2 regions of the Vallitalea maricola genome follow, and region 1 is predicted to be linked to the other one. Evidence: predicted binding sites of a transcription regulator. Region 1 holds the regulator's gene; the other holds the start of a gene.
The links. The regulator Rex, encoded in region 1, represses fermentation and respiration genes when NADH is low (regulators of the CRP and FNR family bind a similar motif). The targets are predictions, from matches to a motif close to ATTGTTAANTANTTAACAAT.
Positions count from the first base shown of each region.

Region 1 (12,413 bases):
TAACTTATATATAATATGTTACCAATAAATATGATATTACATATATTAAATTAAGGAAGTATAGGAGAACTTTAGTTAAATGGATAATTATGAGAATAATAATTCAATAAGTATTTACAATCAAACCTATATAGCAGATTATATTAATAGCATAAAACAAGCGATAAAAGAAATCACTAGAGAGCAATTAGTCAATAACCTTTCTCTTACAATAAATGAATGCAAAGAAAAATCTAAGGAAAATAATAAAAACAGCTTACAATTGCTTGAAGCCATAAAACCATTCATGGATGATAAAGCAATTGAAAACATAGATAGATTATCGACGGTATTTAATGATATTGATGCTCTAAGAATGTTATTAAACAATTTTATAAGTAATAGTCAAAAATATAAAGAAGATATTATACCAGAAAATAAGAAAAAAAAAATATTAGATCAACAAGGGGATCTGATTTTTGAAGATAATACAGTATATGAGATAGATAAAGATTGCAAGCCTACAATAAAATCCAGGAGTACAGCAAAAGATAATAAAAGTAGTGTTGTCGCTTTATTTTTGTATATGCTAAGTAAATAATATTTCCAGATAAAAAAACAAGTGGTAAGAGAGTAACTCATACCACTTGTTTCTTTATCTTGTTCTCTTTTGCTGATAAGTACTATAATCCGCCATCGTTGCATAACATAAGCATAAGGATTATTAATAACATACTATTGTCTCCTAGGCCTCCCATACCGCCAGAGCCACATCCACAACCATTATTGCCAAACATCATAAGGAATAACATAAGTAACATCATATTATTGTTGCTTCCACCTAAATAACCGTTAGGAGCTACATCACTCATAAAGTTGCCTCCATATATACTTTCTTAATATTTTATGTTAAAAGGCTTGTTTTCTATGAATGATTTAAGGAAAGTTAATAAATAAATCATATAGTTAACCAGTTTAGAATAAAATATATTAATCCAAATTAGGTAGGTATAATATGAAAAAGATAGGAATATTTCTTTTGCCTTTTATATTCAGACAAGGATTAAAAAGAAAAGAAGATAATGCTGATAAAAACATTAAAATAAAGAAATCCAATAATAACGATATAAAAGGTGATAATGATACTTTACAAGATAAAAAGGTTCAAGTTATTGTTAATTGTAGTCTAAATGAAAAAAATGAAAATGAATTAAGAAAGTTAGGGACAGTAAAATATAAACTTCCAATGATAGATTCATATGTATTAGAGCTACCTGAGAAGTATGTAGGTGAATTAAATGGAATACAAGGTGTTGAAACAGTTGAAAATGATGCACAAATTACAGCACAGATGGATATAGCAAGGCAAACAATAAATAACATATGGGCAGATGATAGAGGTGTATCAGGTAAAGGTATAGGTATAGCAGTTGTTGATACTGGTGTATATCCTCACAATGACTTAGTTAAAAAAAAGAATAAAATAGTGGGGTTCAAAGATTTTGTAGGAAAAAAAGAATTTCCATACGATGATAATGGACATGGAACACATGTGGCTGGAATCATTTGTGGAGATGGTTATGAGAGTAATGGCAAATATAAGGGTGTGGCTGTAGACAGCAATATCATTGGTGTAAAAGTATTAAATAAAAAAGGTTCTGGTAATATATCTGATGTGTTAGCTGGTATCCAGTGGATTCTAGATAATAAAAAAAGATTTAATATAAGAATAGTCAATTTATCAGTAGGCATGAAAGATATAGAAGGAGAAAAATCAGCGTTGGTAAGAGGTGTGAATGCTGCTTGGGACAGTGGATTGATTGTTGTTACGGCTGCTGGCAATAATGGACCAGAAGAATCGACGATTACTACACCTGGAATAAGTCGAAAAGTAATCACTGTAGGTTCTTCAGATGATGCAGAAACTGTAAAAATCATGGAAGACCTAATCTCCGACTATTCTGGCAGAGGTCCTACAAAAGAGTGTATAAAAAAACCTGATGTAGTAGCTCCAGGCTCTAATATAATAGCATGTAGTACAGATAAGGCTTATTCACCAAAAGATAAATATTATCCAACCAAGGATATAGGATACACTAAAAAAAGTGGTACTTCAATGGCAACACCTATGGTAAGTGGATGTATTTCTTTACTATTGTCTAAGCATCCAGAACTTACAGGAAAAGATATAAAACTAAAACTAAAAGAATCTACTATAGATCTAGGATTTTCTCAGGCTCATCAGGGATGGGGACTAATTGATGTGAAAAAATTATTGGAATAGGGCTTAAGGAAAGCGACTATGTCGCATTTCTATAAAAAAAGCCCTAAATGAATTTTATTCATTTAGGACAAGATTTCTTTCTATGAAGAGGACAAATTGGGTTAGTAATTACCACCCATTCCGCCACCCATAAGCATAAGCATTAACATGTAAAGCATCATATTATTATCCATGTATGAGCCTTTTCCACCATCATTAAGCATTGATAGAAGTAATAACATTAAAAGCATATTATTATTTTGCATAGTAGCCCTCCTTTCAGAATTAAACTTTTCTTACAATTTCCTCAGTTTGTCGTAAGTATAATATATTTTATGAAGGAGTATTTAAATGTGTGTTTGTATACATTTTATTGCAGGGCTACTAATTTAGAAATATTTCCATTAGATTAGTTAAAATGTTGTTATCAAACATTGGATTATCATTATCCATAATAAGCAATACTAAAAAAAGCAAGAATATATCATTTATATCATCTTTATTCTTATTTTTATTATTAGATTTTATGAATTCATTTGGAATATCATTTAAAGAATAGTAAGTATTAATACTTTCTATCATATAAATTTTCCTTTCTAATGATAGTATCTATAACAGTTAATCTTTTATTATCTATTACAATAGTTATGAAATAAATTAACAGTATATTCATTGATATATTATTTTGTTAGAAATATCTACCAAAAAAATATATCAATAAGTATGATTATGACTAAAGTATTAATAGAAGTTGCTTACAGCCTATGAAACTATTGACATTCTAAGTACAATCGTATACAATAATACCATAATTGAATATATATAAAATTTTTTGCATATATAGTAAAAAGTTTGCTTAAGAGATCATTCTTACTTTTGTAGATTAATCTACTTAAAAAATAGATAAGGAGGAATTACAATGGGTTTAAATTTAACACAAAAGATAATAAAAGATCATTTACTTGAAGGTGAAATGATTCCAGGTAGTGAAATCGGTATTAAAATAGATCAGACCTTAACTCAAGATTCTACAGGTACAATGGCTTATTTGCAACTTGAAGCAATGGAAATTGATAAAGTAAAGACTAAGAGATCAGTTGCTTATATTGATCATAATATGTTGCAACAAGGATTTGAGAATGCTGATGATCATAAGTACATACAAACAGTAGCTTATAAACATGGAGTATATTTTTCAAGACCAGGAAACGGTATATGTCATCAAGTACATTTAGAAAGATTTGGTGTGCCAGGTGAAACTTTATTAGGTTCAGATAGCCATACCCCAACTGGTGGTGGAATTGGTATGCTTGCTATTGGTGCAGGTGGTCTTGATGTAGCAGTTGCTATGGGAGGCGGAACATACTATATTACAATGCCAAAAGTAGTTAATGTTAAATTAACAGGAAAGCTTAAACCATTTGTTACAGCAAAGGATATTATCCTTGAAGTATTAAGAGTCATGACTGTTAAAGGTGGAGTTGGTAAAGTAATCGAATATACTGGAGAAGGAGTTAGTACTCTTAGCGTTCCAGAAAGAGCAACTATAACTAATATGGGTGCGGAACTTGGGGCTACAACATCAGTATTCCAGAGTGATGATGTAACTCTATCATTCTTAAAGGCTCAAGATAGAGAAGAACTATGGAAAGAATTAAAAGCTGATGAAGATGCTGCTTATGATGAGACTATAAATATCAATTTAGATGAACTTGAACCTCTAGTAGCAATGCCTCATAGTCCAGATAACGTAGAAAAAATATCCAATATCAAAGATTTAAAAGTAAATCAAGTATGTATCGGAAGCTGTACCAACAGTTCATATCTTGATATGATGAAAGTATCTAAGATATTAAAAGGTAAAACAGTTCATCCAGATGTGAGCTTAGTTATAGCACCAGGTTCAAAACAAGTGCTTAATATGTTAGCTGCTAATGGTGCATTAGCTGATATGATAGCTGCAGGTGCAAGAATATTAGAATCAGGATGTGGACCTTGTATAGGTATGGGTCAGGCTCCAGCAACAGACGCAGTTACACTTAGAACTTTCAATAGAAACTTTAAAGGACGTTGTGGAACAGTTTCAGCAGGAGCTTATTTACTTAGTCCAGAGGCTGCAGCGGTTAGTGCATTATCTGGAAAATTGACAGATCCAACTACTTGTACTACTGATATAAATGTTGCTATGCCAGATAAATTCTATATTAATGACAATATGGTAGTACCACCTGCAGAAGATGGCAGTAAAGTAGAAGTTGTAAAAGGACCAAATATTAAACCATTCCCACTTAATGAAGAACTTAAGGATGAGGTTGAAGGAAAAGTTTTAATTATTGTAGAAGACAATATAACAACAGACCATATTATGCCTTCTAATGCTAAGTTATTGCCATTTAGATCTAATATACCTCACTTGGCTAACTATTGTTTGACACCATGTGACGAAGAGTTTCCTAAGAGAGCAAAAGCTAATGGTGGAGGAATGATTATTGGTGGAGACAACTATGGACAAGGATCCAGTAGAGAACATGCTGCACTAGTTCCATTGTATCTAGGTATAAAAGCAGTTCTAGCTAAGAGTTTTGCAAGAATTCACAAAGCTAACCTAATCAATTCAGGTATTTTGCCACTTACATTTATTAATATGGCAGATTATGATACTATCAGTCTTGATGATGATTTATCAATGGATAATGTAATAGAGAGCGTAAAGGCAGGAAAAGTAATTGTTCATAATAAGACTAAAAAACTTGATTATGAAATGAATATAGAACTATCAGATAAAGAATTAAAAATGATTATTGCTGGCGGTAAAATCAATTTTATAAAATAAACGACATTTTATTAAGAAAGGGATGGAATAGGCATGGATTATATGAATAAATTTGAAGAACTTATCAAAGAACAAAAAGCTAGGGTCAAAATGATGAAGGAACAAGGCGATTTTGTCAATTATGATGAATTAGATACTATAGTAATTGGTGTAGTTGGAGGAGATGGAATAGGTCCAGCTATAACTGATCAGGCACATAGATTATTAGAGTATTTATTAGCAGATGAAATCAAGAGTAAGAAAGTTACTTTTAAGATTATTAATGGATTAACAATCGAGAATAGAGCAAAAGCTAATAAAGCTATACCAGATGATGTTCTAGAAGAATTAAAACAATGTCATGTAATACTAAAAGGACCAACAACTACACCAAGAAAAGGCGACAAATGGCCAAATATTGAAAGTGCTAATGTTGCAATGAGAAAAGAACTTGATCTATTCGCTAATGTTCGTCCTGTTAAAGTTCCTGATAAAGGAATCGATTGGACTTTCTTCAGAGAAAACACAGAGGGTGCATATGTTCTTGGTAGCAAGGGTATTAATATTGATGAAGACATTGCTATAGATTTCAAAGTTATCACTACTGGCGGAGCAGAACGTATTGCAAGAGCAGCGTTTGAATTTGCTAAGAAAAATGGTAAAAACAAAGTTACAGTAGTAACAAAAGCCAATGTTGTAAAAACTACAGATGGTAAGTTCTTGGAAATCTGTAAAGAAATAGGTAAAGAATATGAAGGTATCGAAGTTGATGACTGGTATATTGATATCATGACTGCTAAATTAGTAGATGAAAAAAGAAGAACACAATTCCAAGTAATGATTCTTCCTAATCTATATGGAGATATTTTAACTGATGAAGCAGCTGAATTCCAAGGCGGAGTTGGTACAGCTGGAAGTTCAAATATCGGTAAGAAATATGCTATGTTTGAAGCTATTCATGGATCTGCACCTAGAATGGTAGATGAAGGTAGAGATATCTATGCTGATCCTTCAAGTATTATTAGAGCTGCGGGTATGTTATTAAATCATATCGGTTATACGAGGAAGGCAGATAAACTATATAAAGCTCTTGAAATTTGTAATACAGAGAAAAAATATGTTATAACAGGAAGAGATACTGGAGCGACAAATGAAGAATTTACAAATTATTTAATGAAAACAATTGAAAAATTATAGATTATGTGTATAATATATATGTTGCATAGGAATTTTTATTTATACTTTACATAAGGTTAATATTGTAATATTATTTAAAAGAGAATTAGTGTAATATATATAGCATGCACAATTAATATTTGGAAGATTTTATATTAATAAGTGTATCCTATAAATAAGAGGAGGCACACCAGTGAGCGAGTATAATCTTCACGAAGAAGTAACTGATAAATACTCTTTAAGAGGCAGAGTTTTTAACAAAATACGAGAAGATATATTAAAGGGTAGATATAAGAATAGTGAACCTTTAAAAGAAACACAGATATCTAGAGAATTAGGAGTTAGTAGAACTCCCGTAAGAGAAGCGATAAGGCAGCTTGAATTAGAAGGTCTTGTAACAATTATACCAAACAAAGGTGCAGTAGTTTCTGGAATTGATGCTAAGGATATACAAGATATATATGAAATAAGGTCATTGATAGAAGGACTATCTGCTAGATGGGCAACTACTAACATAAATGAAGAACAACTTGAATTACTAGAAGAAATTGTTTATTTATCTGAATTTCATTATAAAAAAGGACATTTGGATCAGCTTTATGAATTAGATACCAAATTTCATGAAGTGTTATACCAAGCTTCACATAGTAAAATATTAAAACATGTTTTATCAGATTTCCACCATTATGTTCAAAGAATAAGGAGAGCTTCAATTTCATCTGAGGCAAGAGCTAAAAAATCAGTTGAAGAACATAAAGCGATTGTAGAAGCCATAAAATTGGGTGATGAAAATAAAGTAGAGGAATTAACTAATCTACACGTTAAAAACACCCTAAAGAACGTTGTGGACCACAAATTAATGGATATAATAGGAAAATAATATAAAAGGAGGAATTACTCTAACCGAGTAATTCCTCCCATTTTTCATATAAATTCTCTAATTCATTTTCATAATGAGTTTTTTCATTAAGAAGCTTTTCGGCTTTTTCAGCATTAGTATATATTTCTTCTAGACATAACTTTTCATCAATCGCCTTAATGTTATTTTCAATTTCATGAATATCAGTTTCTATTTTTTTGATTTGATTATTAAGTTTACGCTTATTCGCTTGTTCATCTTTGCTTTTTAGCCAGTCTTGTTTGTTAGAAGTAGCAATTGGTGTATCCTCTTGTTTTTTATTGTTCATACTATTTTCTAGCTCCAACAACCGTTGTTTTTCTTCTTCTTGTTTTTTTTCTATTACATAACTGTAGTTTCCTAAGTAGTTGTTTAATTTATTAGGAGTAAGTTCTAATACCCTAGTTGCTATTTTATTTATAAAATAACGGTCATGAGAAATAAATAGAACAGTACCAGTATAATTTTTAATAGCTGATTCAAGAATTTCTTTTGATATGATATCCAGATGATTAGTAGGCTCATCCAACAGCAAGAAATTAGCATTTGACAACATTAATTTTGCAAGTATCAATCTGCCTTTTTCACCACCACTCAGACTAGATATCTTTTTGAATACGTCATCACCAGTGAATAAAAAAGCAGCCAATGTATTGCGTATATGACCTGTATTCATATTAGGATAAGCATCTGATATCTCTTCAATCAAATCATTATCTCCATTTAGGGTAACATGTTCTTGGTCATAATAACCAGTGTTCACTTTGGCGCCTAGAGAAATAGTGCCTGTATCTCCAGTTAGCCCATTACTTATTATACGAAATAATGTTGTTTTACCTGTTCCGTTATCTCCAATGAGTGCTACTTTTTCACCTCTTTTAATCTGGAAATTAAGATTAGAAAATAGGTGTTTATTATCAAAGGATTTGGATACATCTGTAGCAGTAAGTACATCATTACCACTTATGACCCTTGGTGATAGCTTAAGATTCATTTTATCATTAATCAGTGTAGGTTTATCTATCATATTGATTTTTTGTAGTTGTTTTTCACGACTTTGAGCTCGTTTGATAAGTTTATCTCTACCGTGGGACCTAAGTTCACGAATTACTTCTTCCTGCCTTTTTACTTCTTTTTGCTGTTCTATATAATGTTTGACTTCAATATCTTGATTGATGGCTTTGTGCTTGATATAAAAGCTGTAATTACCGTTATAAATATGTGATTGAGTGTTTTCTATTTCTATAACCTTATTCACTATTTTATCAAGGAAATAACGGTCATGTGAGATAATTATAACAGTACCTTGATAATTACATAAGAAACCTTCCAACCATTCACATGCTTTAATATCTAGATGGTTAGTTGGCTCGTCTAATAGTAATATATCTGGTTTTTCAAGAAGTATTTTTGCTAGAGCTACCCTCGTTTTTTGTCCTCCTGATAAGGTGGATATATTAGCAGTAAAATCTTCTTCACCAAATCCTAGACCTTTTAACACACCTTTTATATTACTTTTATAGCTATATCCATTATTAAGTTCAAAAGTATGCTGTAGATTTGAGTATGATTTCATAAGTGAATCTAGAGTTTCACTATCATTATCTAGCTTAGACATTTTTACTTCATATTCTCTTAAGGTGTTTTCCATTTGGATTATTTCTTTGCATGTTAATAGCATTTCATCATAAATAGTTTTTTCCGATGATAGAGTACTATTTTGTGATAGGTAGCCAAGTTTTGTTAAACTATTAATTATAACTTGTCCTGAATCTGCTTCTAATTCATTGGTAATAATCTTGAACAGCGTTGATTTACCGGCTCCATTAATACCTACTATAGCTGCTTTATCTCCTTTTTCCAGCCAGAAGTTTACATTGTCTAGTACTGTATTTGTTACAAATGCTTTGCATATATTTTTACATGATAAAATCATAGTTGCCTCCTATAATATTAAAATTACCATACTATGATACCATTAATCACTGGTTTTGAAAAGTTTAAGGGTTTAAAATTAGAGGTTTTTGGTAAATATATAAATATCTATTGTGATAGTTCTTTGCCAAACGAGAAGTAACCTATTTGTTCATACATAAGAATAAATTTCTTTGGGACAACATATATATGATAAAAGAACTTTTCTAAAGGGGATGATGACTTGAGTCGTAATGCAGGTTATATGAAAAAATTGAGAAAAGCTCGTGTGGAGAGAAAACAATGTATAAGGTGTGGTAAACCTCTATCACAAGAATCACTTATTAGAGGTGTTAAGCAATGTGAAAAATGTCTTGATTACCAACGTAAAAGAAAATTAGGACAAATAAGTTCTAAGGTCAATACTACTTATTTTTACAATAGACAATACAAAAAAGACGAGATAAAGAGAAAAGAGCTAGGGAATTATATGGTTGAGAATAAAATAACTATCAAGGATCTAGCAAAAGAATCCAATTTATCTCAAAGAACAATACAAAGAATATTATACACTGATGCAAACTATACAAAAAAAACTAAAGATGCTATTAATAAATATTTAGGAAAAGAATTTTTATAGATAATATATTAAGTTAATAGTAATATCAAGGTATTTATATTAAAAAATATATAATTAAACTTAACAATTAAAAAAGGGTATAGAATTAATTTTTTATATCCATTTTATATGTTGCAAGTAACATACAGCGTTTATGGAATACAAATATGTATGAAATTTAGGATATTAAAATTTTTTATAAGTATAATTTTCTAGAAAAAGCTGGTAAAATACCAGAGTTTTATGGTATAATTTATAAAATATAGATTGTATACAATAAACAATTGATTGTTTTTAACTATATTTACTAAATATAGGATTTGTGTTAATAATTTATACTATGATAATACATAAACAATAAGGGTTTATCAGCATTTGATTATTTGACATAGATTTAACAACCATATATAATTATTTGTATAAAAGTTCCAAAATAGTATCAAGGATTGGGGATTGATTATATGATACAAAAGAAAATATCAACAGCGGTAATTAAAAGATTACCAAAATACTACAGATACTTAGGAGACTTATTAGAAAACGATGTTGTAAGGATTTCCTCCAAAGAATTGAGTAACAGAATGGGTGTAACAGCTTCTCAAATAAGACAAGATTTAAATAATTTTGGCGGTTTTGGTCAGCAAGGTTACGGCTATAATGTTGAATATTTATATAACGCTATAGGTAAGATACTTGGTCTTGAGAATAAATATAATACAATTATTGTTGGAGCAGGAAACTTGGGTCAAGCACTTGCTAATTATACTAATTTTGATAAAAGAGGTTTTGAAGTTAAAGGATTATTTGATGTTAACCCGAGGCTTATCGGTATAACTGTAAGAGGCATTGAGATTAAGGATTTAGATGAAATGGGAAATTTCATAAAAGAAAATAGTATTGATTTGGCAATTTTAACATTACCTAAGCAAAAAGCACCAAAAGTTGCTAATGACTTAGTTAGTTATGGTATAAAAGGAATATGGAATTTTGCTCCTATTGACCTGAAATTATCCAATAAAAATGTTATAGTTGAAAATGTACATTTGTTGGATAGTCTTATGACTCTGTCATATAATATCAAAGAGAGAATATAAATAAGCGTCTGTAATTTATGTTTTTAAGAATGAATAACTATTCTTAGAGGTATTAGGTACTCATATATATGGGTACCTTTTAATTATATTGTGCTATAGAATATAAGAGTTTGTTACGATATAATTAATATAGAAAATTTTTATTATATTACTAAGTAGGTTTAAATTAAGTATATATAAATAATAAGGACGTGAAAGCATGTTTTTTTCAAAGCAAAAGATAGAGAAGCCAATTAATATAGAAAAAAAAGTACATATATTAACATTGGACAATAGATGGCATGAACTATTTAAAAATAATAGAAAACCAAAAAAAATAGTTGAACTTGAAAAAAAGCTTAATAAACTCCTTGGTGAACAAGGACAACTTACTAACGATTTGAAGGAATATACTTTACTTAAAAAGAAAATGATGGTTGATATAGTTGATAATATGAAAGAAGCCATAGAAGATGAAGATGATAAAGCAATAGGCGAAATGGAAAAAAGCAAGAAATATATCAATGACATAAAAGTTAAGATAGATAAGATGGAATCAAGAATGGAGAATATGCCAAGAGAAATTCAAACGACTAATAAAGAATTGTTAGAATATACAATGCAAGATTGTTATATGCGAATGTTTAATACTAAGAATGAATTAGATGAATTAAATGAATGGATTGAAAAAGTTAGGGCAGAATTAAAAGAAAAAGCTGTCAGACAAACAGAAGCGAAGGAAGAATATGATAAGATGTATTCTTATATGCATGATCTAGTAGGATATGAAATCATTGAATTATATGATAAAAAATATCTGGGAGGAAGTAAATGATAAAAGGAATAGGTAATGATATTATTGAAGTCAGTAGAATAGAAAAGGCGATTCTCAATAAAAGATTCCTGGAAAAATATTTTACATCCAACGAAAATAAATTATTTGAAACTAAAAATTATAGAGGTGAAACAATAGCTGGTAATTTTGCTGTCAAAGAAGCAGTTTCTAAGGTCCTTGGGACAGGATTTGTACATTTTACTCCTATTGATATTGAGGTTTTACGTGATGATAAAGGCAAGCCCTATGTAGTTTTATATAATGGTGCTAAGGATTTAGCGAGACAACTTGATATTTCTACGATACATGTGTCAATATCACATTCAAGGGATAATGTAACAGCTATTGCATTAGGGGAGTAACTTAGTTAAAAGGAGAGATTTGGGTTGAAGGTTGTCAAAAGTTATGAAATGAAGGAAATTGATAGGTATACTATTGAAGAGATAGGTATACCTGGTATTGTTTTAATGGAGAATGCAGCAATGTCTGTAGTTAGTGAAACTATACAGTTACTGAAAGAGAGCAATAATGTTGTTATTTGCTGTGGCATAGGAAATAATGGCGGAGATGGATTTGCAATAGGTAGAATACTTAGCTGTAATAATGTAAAAGTTTCTATAATCATAATAGGGGATTCTAGCAAAATTAAAGGTGATGCCAAAATAAACTATGATATAGCTAGACAATTAAATATTGATATACATGAATTCTATGATGATAAACAGATTGATGAGTTCAAAAATATAGTTAATGACTGCGATGTCATCTATGATGCTATTTTTGGAACTGGTCTATGTAGAGAGATAACAGGAAAATACTTAGAAGCTATTAAGATTATAAATAG
Region 1 is NZ_BTPU01000007.1:17,222-29,634, forward strand. It holds gene AACQ14_RS02595 (ATP-binding protein) at 80-580, shown strand; gene AACQ14_RS02600 (hypothetical protein) at 663-851, opposite strand; gene AACQ14_RS02605 (S8 family peptidase) at 1,331-2,263, shown strand; gene AACQ14_RS02610 (hypothetical protein) at 2,365-2,508, opposite strand; gene AACQ14_RS02615 (hypothetical protein) at 2,627-2,824, opposite strand; gene AACQ14_RS02620 (aconitate hydratase) at 3,162-5,075, shown strand; gene AACQ14_RS02625 (isocitrate/isopropylmalate family dehydrogenase) at 5,109-6,251, shown strand; gene AACQ14_RS02630 (GntR family transcriptional regulator) at 6,424-7,110, shown strand; gene abc-f (ribosomal protection-like ABC-F family protein) at 7,130-9,064, opposite strand; gene AACQ14_RS02640 (helix-turn-helix domain-containing protein) at 9,287-9,682, shown strand; gene AACQ14_RS02645 (redox-sensing transcriptional repressor Rex) at 10,123-10,755, shown strand; gene AACQ14_RS02650 (coiled-coil domain-containing protein) at 10,955-11,569, shown strand; gene acpS (holo-ACP synthase) at 11,566-11,931, shown strand; gene AACQ14_RS02660 (NAD(P)H-hydrate dehydratase) at 11,956-12,413, shown strand, end outside.

Region 2 (6,491 bases), on a different contig from region 1:
AGTCGCTAAACAGATAGAATCATATCTAAAATAATTCATATAAAAATTTTTATTTGGATTATTTGTTTTCTACTTGCTCATAAGTTTTGATACATTAAGTACTAATTATCCTTTATGGGAATATAATATAAATTAAATATGCTTTTCCTTAAATGCCTCCAACCTACAAATAGGCAGACCAAGACTAACAAATTTTTCTTCATATTCAGTCATGGTATTACCTTCAACATAATCACTGTTATGCAAATGCCTAGTGACTTTTTCTGTTTTCCAACCATATTTTTCAATCTCTTCTAGAGAGAATTCGAATAGGTTTTTGTTATCTGTCTTGAAACATATTCTGCCATTAGGTGATAAGACTTTTTCATATCTTTCCAAAAAATCATGGTGTGTAAGTCTCCTTTTGGCATGTCTATCTTTCGGCCATGGATCAGAAAAATTAAGATAAATCCTTTCTATTTCTCCCTCTTCAAACACATCAAGTATTTGTTCAACATCCATTCTTATTGCATATACATTATCAAGCTCTTCGTCTTCTAGATTATCAAGAGCTCTTACTAATACTTTCGTAAATTTCTCAAACCCAATATAATTGATATTAGGGTTATTCTTAGCTAAGGTTGTGATAAATTTTCCTTTACCCATACCAATTTCTATATGTATAGGATTGTCATTCCCAAATTTTTCATTCCATTTTCCTTTATAATCCTTTTCATTCTCTATTATTCTTGAATGCTCTGATACTTTTTTATCTGAACCTTTAACATTTCTTAATCTCATAAATATGCTCCTTAAATATTGTTAAAATCTATATTGAATATAATATAAAAAGTAAGAATGACCTGTTAATCATTTTATAATTATTATGGTTTATGTTTTAAGATTTGTCAATTAATCAAATACAAAAAAAACCTATCCCAGCGGATAGGTTAAAAGTTTTTATATATAAATAAAAGGGGGGGTAGTTTCTACATAATTATCCTATCATATAAATATGTCCAAATTGTGAATTTAATATTACTATTATATGTAAAGTTAATATCCTATTATAAACAATTTATTTCATTAAAAAGTTAGTTATATACCTATAAATCAAGCTTTAACAAAATAATTGCAATTTATTATTAAGGTAGTAATATTACAAATTAATGTCATAATAATACATATGTTCCAAATATTACTATAAGAATTTAGTCCTATAAGTTACTTATTTTTCACAAAAAGTAAGAATGGTTAAATTATATACAAGCATAATATCATTTCAAAACAAGAATAGAATTCCATTTATTTGTATAGCCTAACATTAAGATAAATAATAATTTTGTGAAATAATTCAAAATATATCAAGGAGGCAGATTAATGGAAATAACAATTGATAAAAATGAAATAGAAAATTATCAAAAACTTGATGAGATTATTTTAAAATATAAAGCTAAAAATGGTATGTTGATTTATATTTTAAAAAAAGCTCAAGACATCTTTGGATACCTTCCTATCAAGGTCCAATCATATATATCAGAAAAAATGGATATTCCCATATCTACTATTAATGGAGTTGTCAGCTTCTATTCCCTTTTCTCACAAGAACCAACTGGAAAATATACTATAGGTGTCTGCCTAGGTACAGCATGCTATGTAAAAGGTGCCTCTGATATCTTAGAAGCAATCAAAGAAGAATTAGGCTTGGATGTTGGTGAAACAACACACAATAAAATGTTCACATTAAAAGCGACTAGATGTATCGGTGCATGTGGACTAGCTCCAGTAATAACCATCAATGATGATGTATATGGGCGTCTATCTCCCTCAGATATACCTTCAATAATCCATAAATACACAAAAAACTCATAAAGGAGATGAGCTTATGGACTTCAAACCTATTGGTTCAATTTCAGAACTTGAAGAACTTCAAAAAGAACAATATGAAAAACTTTCTATTAGACTAAAAGATACCTCAGTTGAAAAAGAAATTAATAAACATCATATATTAGTATGCTCTGGTACTGGTTGTACATCCTCAGACAGTCAGGTGATATTAAAAAAATTGGAAAGAGAAGTTAAGAAACGTCACTTAGGAGATAAAGTAAAAGTATTTAAAACAGGATGTTTCGGTTTCTGTAAACTTGGTCCAATCATAGTAGTACACCCTGACCGTACTTTCTATTGCCGTGTAAGACCAGAAGACGTAGATAATATTTTAGAAGAACATATAGAAAATAATAAGGTAGTTGAAAGGCTATTATATAAGAATCCTTCTACAGATAAAGTACAAGAAAGAATTGATGACCTGGATTTCTTCAATCATCAACAGAGAATAGCTCTGCGTAACTGCGGTATCATCGACCCCGAAAACATCTATGAATATATTGCAATGAATGGTTATAAAGCCATAGGGGACATTCTGAATAATAAATCTGACCCTGATAAAATTATTGAAACTGTTAAGAAATCTGGGCTTAGAGGCAGAGGCGGCGGCGGCTTCCCAACAGGTAAAAAGTGGGAATTTTCTCGTGCCTACAAAAATGATAAAAAGTATGTTGTTTGCAATGCTGACGAAGGTGACCCTGGTGCATTCATGGATCGTTCAATCCTTGAAGGTGACCCCCATAGTATTATAGAAGCTATGTTAGTAGCTGGTTACTGCATCGGAGCTAACCAAGGTTTTATTTATGTCAGAGCTGAATATCCCATTGCTGTAGAACGACTATCAATAGCCCTTGAACAAGCAAAAGAAGTTGGTCTATTAGGTGATAATATATTAGGCACCAGCTTTCAATTTGACCTTGATATTAGATTAGGTGCAGGAGCTTTTGTATGTGGTGAAGAAACTGCTCTTATATCTTCTATTATGGGATTTAGAGGCGAACCTAGACCAAGACCTCCATTTCCAGCAGAAGTCGGATTGTGGGAATATCCCACCCTTAACAATAACGTAGAAACTTATGCCAATATACCAATAATCCTGTTAAAAGGCGCTGATTGGTACAGCAGTATTGGAACAGAAGATAGTAAAGGAACTAAGGTATTTGCACTTGCAGGTCAGATCAATAATACAGGTCTTATTGAAGTACCCATGGGAACCACATTAAGAACTATTGTTTATGATATTGGTGGTGGTATCCCTGGTGGCAAGAAATTCAAAGCAGTACAGACAGGAGGTCCATCTGGAGGATGTATCCCCAAATCCCATCTTGATACTAAAATAGATTTTAAATCTTTAACGGATATAGGCTCAATGATGGGTTCTGGTGGAATGATTGTTATGGATGAATCAGATTGTATGGTAGATATAGCTAGATTCTATCTGGAATTTGCTACTGATGAATCCTGTGGAAAATGTGTACCCTGTAGAATAGGAACTAAAAGACTTCTTGAGATATTAGAACGGATAACAGAAGGTAAAGGGAGTATGGAAGATATTGATATATTAAAAGACTTAAGCGTCAATATACAGAATAGCTCCTTGTGCGGACTTGGACAAACTGCCCCTAACCCAATACTGAGTTCACTCAAATATTTTGAACACGAATATATTGCTCATATAAAAGAAAAAAGCTGTCCTTCAGGCGTTTGTAATTCCCTTCTTAGAGTAGTGATTTCTGATGACAAATGTATTGCTTGTGGAATATGTGCAAAAGTCTGTCCTGTAGATGCCATAACAGGTGAACGTAAGAAGCCTCCTTACCATATACATCAAGATATTTGTATCAAATGTGGAGCTTGTATACCAAAATGTCCTGTTGATGCCATTTATAAACGATAACCCAGAAAGGAGCTAAAAAAGTGGAAAATATACGAGAAAAAGATGAACAAGAATTGAAAGAAAAACTTGTTACTATATATTTTGATGGAAACCCTTATAAAGTCCCAATGGGAATGTCTGTCCTAGAAGCTGCAAGACTAGTCAATATTGAAATTCCTAGTTTGTGCTATTTAAAAGATATAAATGAAATAGGAGCCTGTCGTGTATGCGTTGTAGAAATAGAAGGTATCAGGGCACTACAGCCTTCTTGTGTATATCCTGTAAGAGATGGCCTAAAGGTTAAAACCAATACAAAAAAAGTTAGAGATGCAAGAAAGACTGCCATAACTTTGCTATTATCCAATCACCATAGAGAATGTTTGACATGTATAAGAAACCTAAATTGTGAATTACAGAATGTTGCAGACAGCTTAGGTATCAGAAACATCCCTTATACTGGTGAGATGCCTGATTACGGTTTCCATAACGATAACGTTTTTATTCAAAGAGATTATAATAAATGCATTAATTGTAGAAGATGTATGGCTATATGTAATAAAATACAAGAATGTAATGTTTACTCTCCATTAAATCGTGGGCTTAATACTGTTATTGCACCTAGTTTCAAAAAAGATCTCAGTGAAGTTACTTGCATCACCTGTGGTCAATGTATTATTGCTTGTCCTACAGGTTCTCTAACAGCCAGAGAAGATATTGACGATGTATGGAAAGTTCTAAATGACCCAACTAAACATGTTATAGCTCAAACAGCTCCTTCTATTCAAGTTACAATAGGAGAAGATTTCAATATGCCTGTAGGTACTATGGTTAGAGGAAAACTGGTCACAGCACTCAGAAGATTAGGTTTTGATAAAGTCTTTGCTACTGATGTTACAGCAGACCTTACTATCATGGAAGAAGCAAGTGAATTAAAGGAAAGAGTCACCGAACATCCTGAAAAACTACCTCTCCTATCCTCTTGTTGTCCTGCTTGGGTTAAATTTGCAGAACATTTCTATCCTGATATGCTTCATAACCTGTCAACCTGTAAATCTCCTCATGAAATGTGTGGAGCCCTTACCAAGACTTGGTATGCTAAAAAATATAACATTGACCCTGATAGCATAGTCAATGTAGCTATAATGCCTTGCACTGCCAAAAAATTTGAAGCTGCACGCCCAGAGATGACATCAGATGGATACAGAAATGTTGATTATGTATTGACAACTAGAGAATTATCCAGAATGATAAGATCAGTAGGGATACATTTTGGCAGCCTACCTGATAGCGGATATGATGAACCTTTTAACCAATTCAGTAGTGCAGGTACTATTTTCGGTGCTACCGGCGGAGTATTAGAAGCCGCAGTAAGAACTGCTCATTATTTCATTACAGGAGAAGAAATAGGTGTTCCTGAATATGAAGAAGCAAGAGGTCAAAAAGGGTTAAAATATGGTAAAGTAACCTTTGGAGATACTACTCTTAGAATTGCAATAGCACATGGTACAGGCAACGCTAAAAAAGCATTGACAAGACATCTGAGCGGTGAAAAACCTTTTGATTATATGGAAGTAATGGCTTGTCCCGGAGGCTGCGTCGGCGGCGGCGGTCAACCTATCTTAGGTGGTAAAGACCATAAGAAGATATCTCTGGATTACAGACATAATCGTGCCGACACTCTTTATAACATTGATAAAGACAGTAAGATCAGAAAATCCTATGAAAACCCTGTTATGAAGCAAATATATGATGAATTCTTGGGTGAACCTCTATCTAATACTTCAAAAAAATATCTTCATACAACATATATCAAAAGAGGTAAATACCCTTATCTTGATAAAGAAGTTAAAGTTGAATAGATTTACAATGAAGAGCTAAAAAGTTTGTCCTTTGTACTAAATATAATACTGGACAAACTTTTTATTGAGTTAAGATAATCCTTCCTCTATTTTAACCTTCTTACTTCCTGTACAATATAATATTTAGCTCCTTTTACCTCTCTATACAACAATAATAAATGATTAATCAAAATACCAATGAGTGCAAGTAATATAGAAAAGCTCAGTAAAAACAACGGCACAAAAGATTCTTTTTGCATATCTCCAAATATTATTACCCCAAGAAAAATTAATAAATATATGCACCCCAAAACAAATGATGCCTTACATCCTAGATTCTTGAATCTAACTAAATAAGATAATTCCTTATTGAAATTACTATCAACCTGCTTGCTTGTTTCACAGTAGATATTAGTATATTTCAACCCACATTGCTGAAACATTAAGTTTCTCGTATTATCTCTCTCATATTGAATATCTACCGCATTCAAACTTCTTCTAGTAACCAGTCTTACAAGATTCTTGCCTAGAACAATATTCCCCTTACCTTTTCTATTTAATATTTTCATTATCACTCTATTAATTAATCCAATATTCTTTGGTCTTAAAAAAGCGATATCACATTTTTGTTTAGTCAGCTCAATATACATATTTTCTATACTTTCATAAGTTGATGGATTACTCCCTCTATCAATCTCATATATATAATCTCCAATACTGATGTCAACTCCAGCCATTATGGCACTCTCAGTATTATGACTATAACTCAAGCTCACCAATATGACATTACCCTTAATACGTTCATTTAACTCACTTAGATTACTGTACATATTGTCATCAAAATCAGCTTTTAATACAACTATAATTTCATAATTCATAACAAATCTATCTAGACATTCATCTACATAATA
Region 2 is NZ_BTPU01000009.1:132,641-139,131, forward strand. It holds gene AACQ14_RS03635 (hypothetical protein) at 1-34, shown strand, start outside; gene trmB (tRNA (guanosine(46)-N7)-methyltransferase TrmB) at 133-780, opposite strand; gene AACQ14_RS03645 (NADH-quinone oxidoreductase subunit NuoE family protein) at 1,360-1,851, shown strand; gene AACQ14_RS03650 (NADH-quinone oxidoreductase subunit NuoF) at 1,970-3,763, shown strand; gene AACQ14_RS03655 (NADH-dependent [FeFe] hydrogenase, group A6) at 3,784-5,601, shown strand; gene AACQ14_RS03660 (hypothetical protein) at 5,688-6,491, opposite strand, start outside.
Region 2: a site for Rex is predicted at 1,321-1,340, ahead of AACQ14_RS03645 (NADH-quinone oxidoreductase subunit NuoE family protein). Genes of this name have one in related genera too.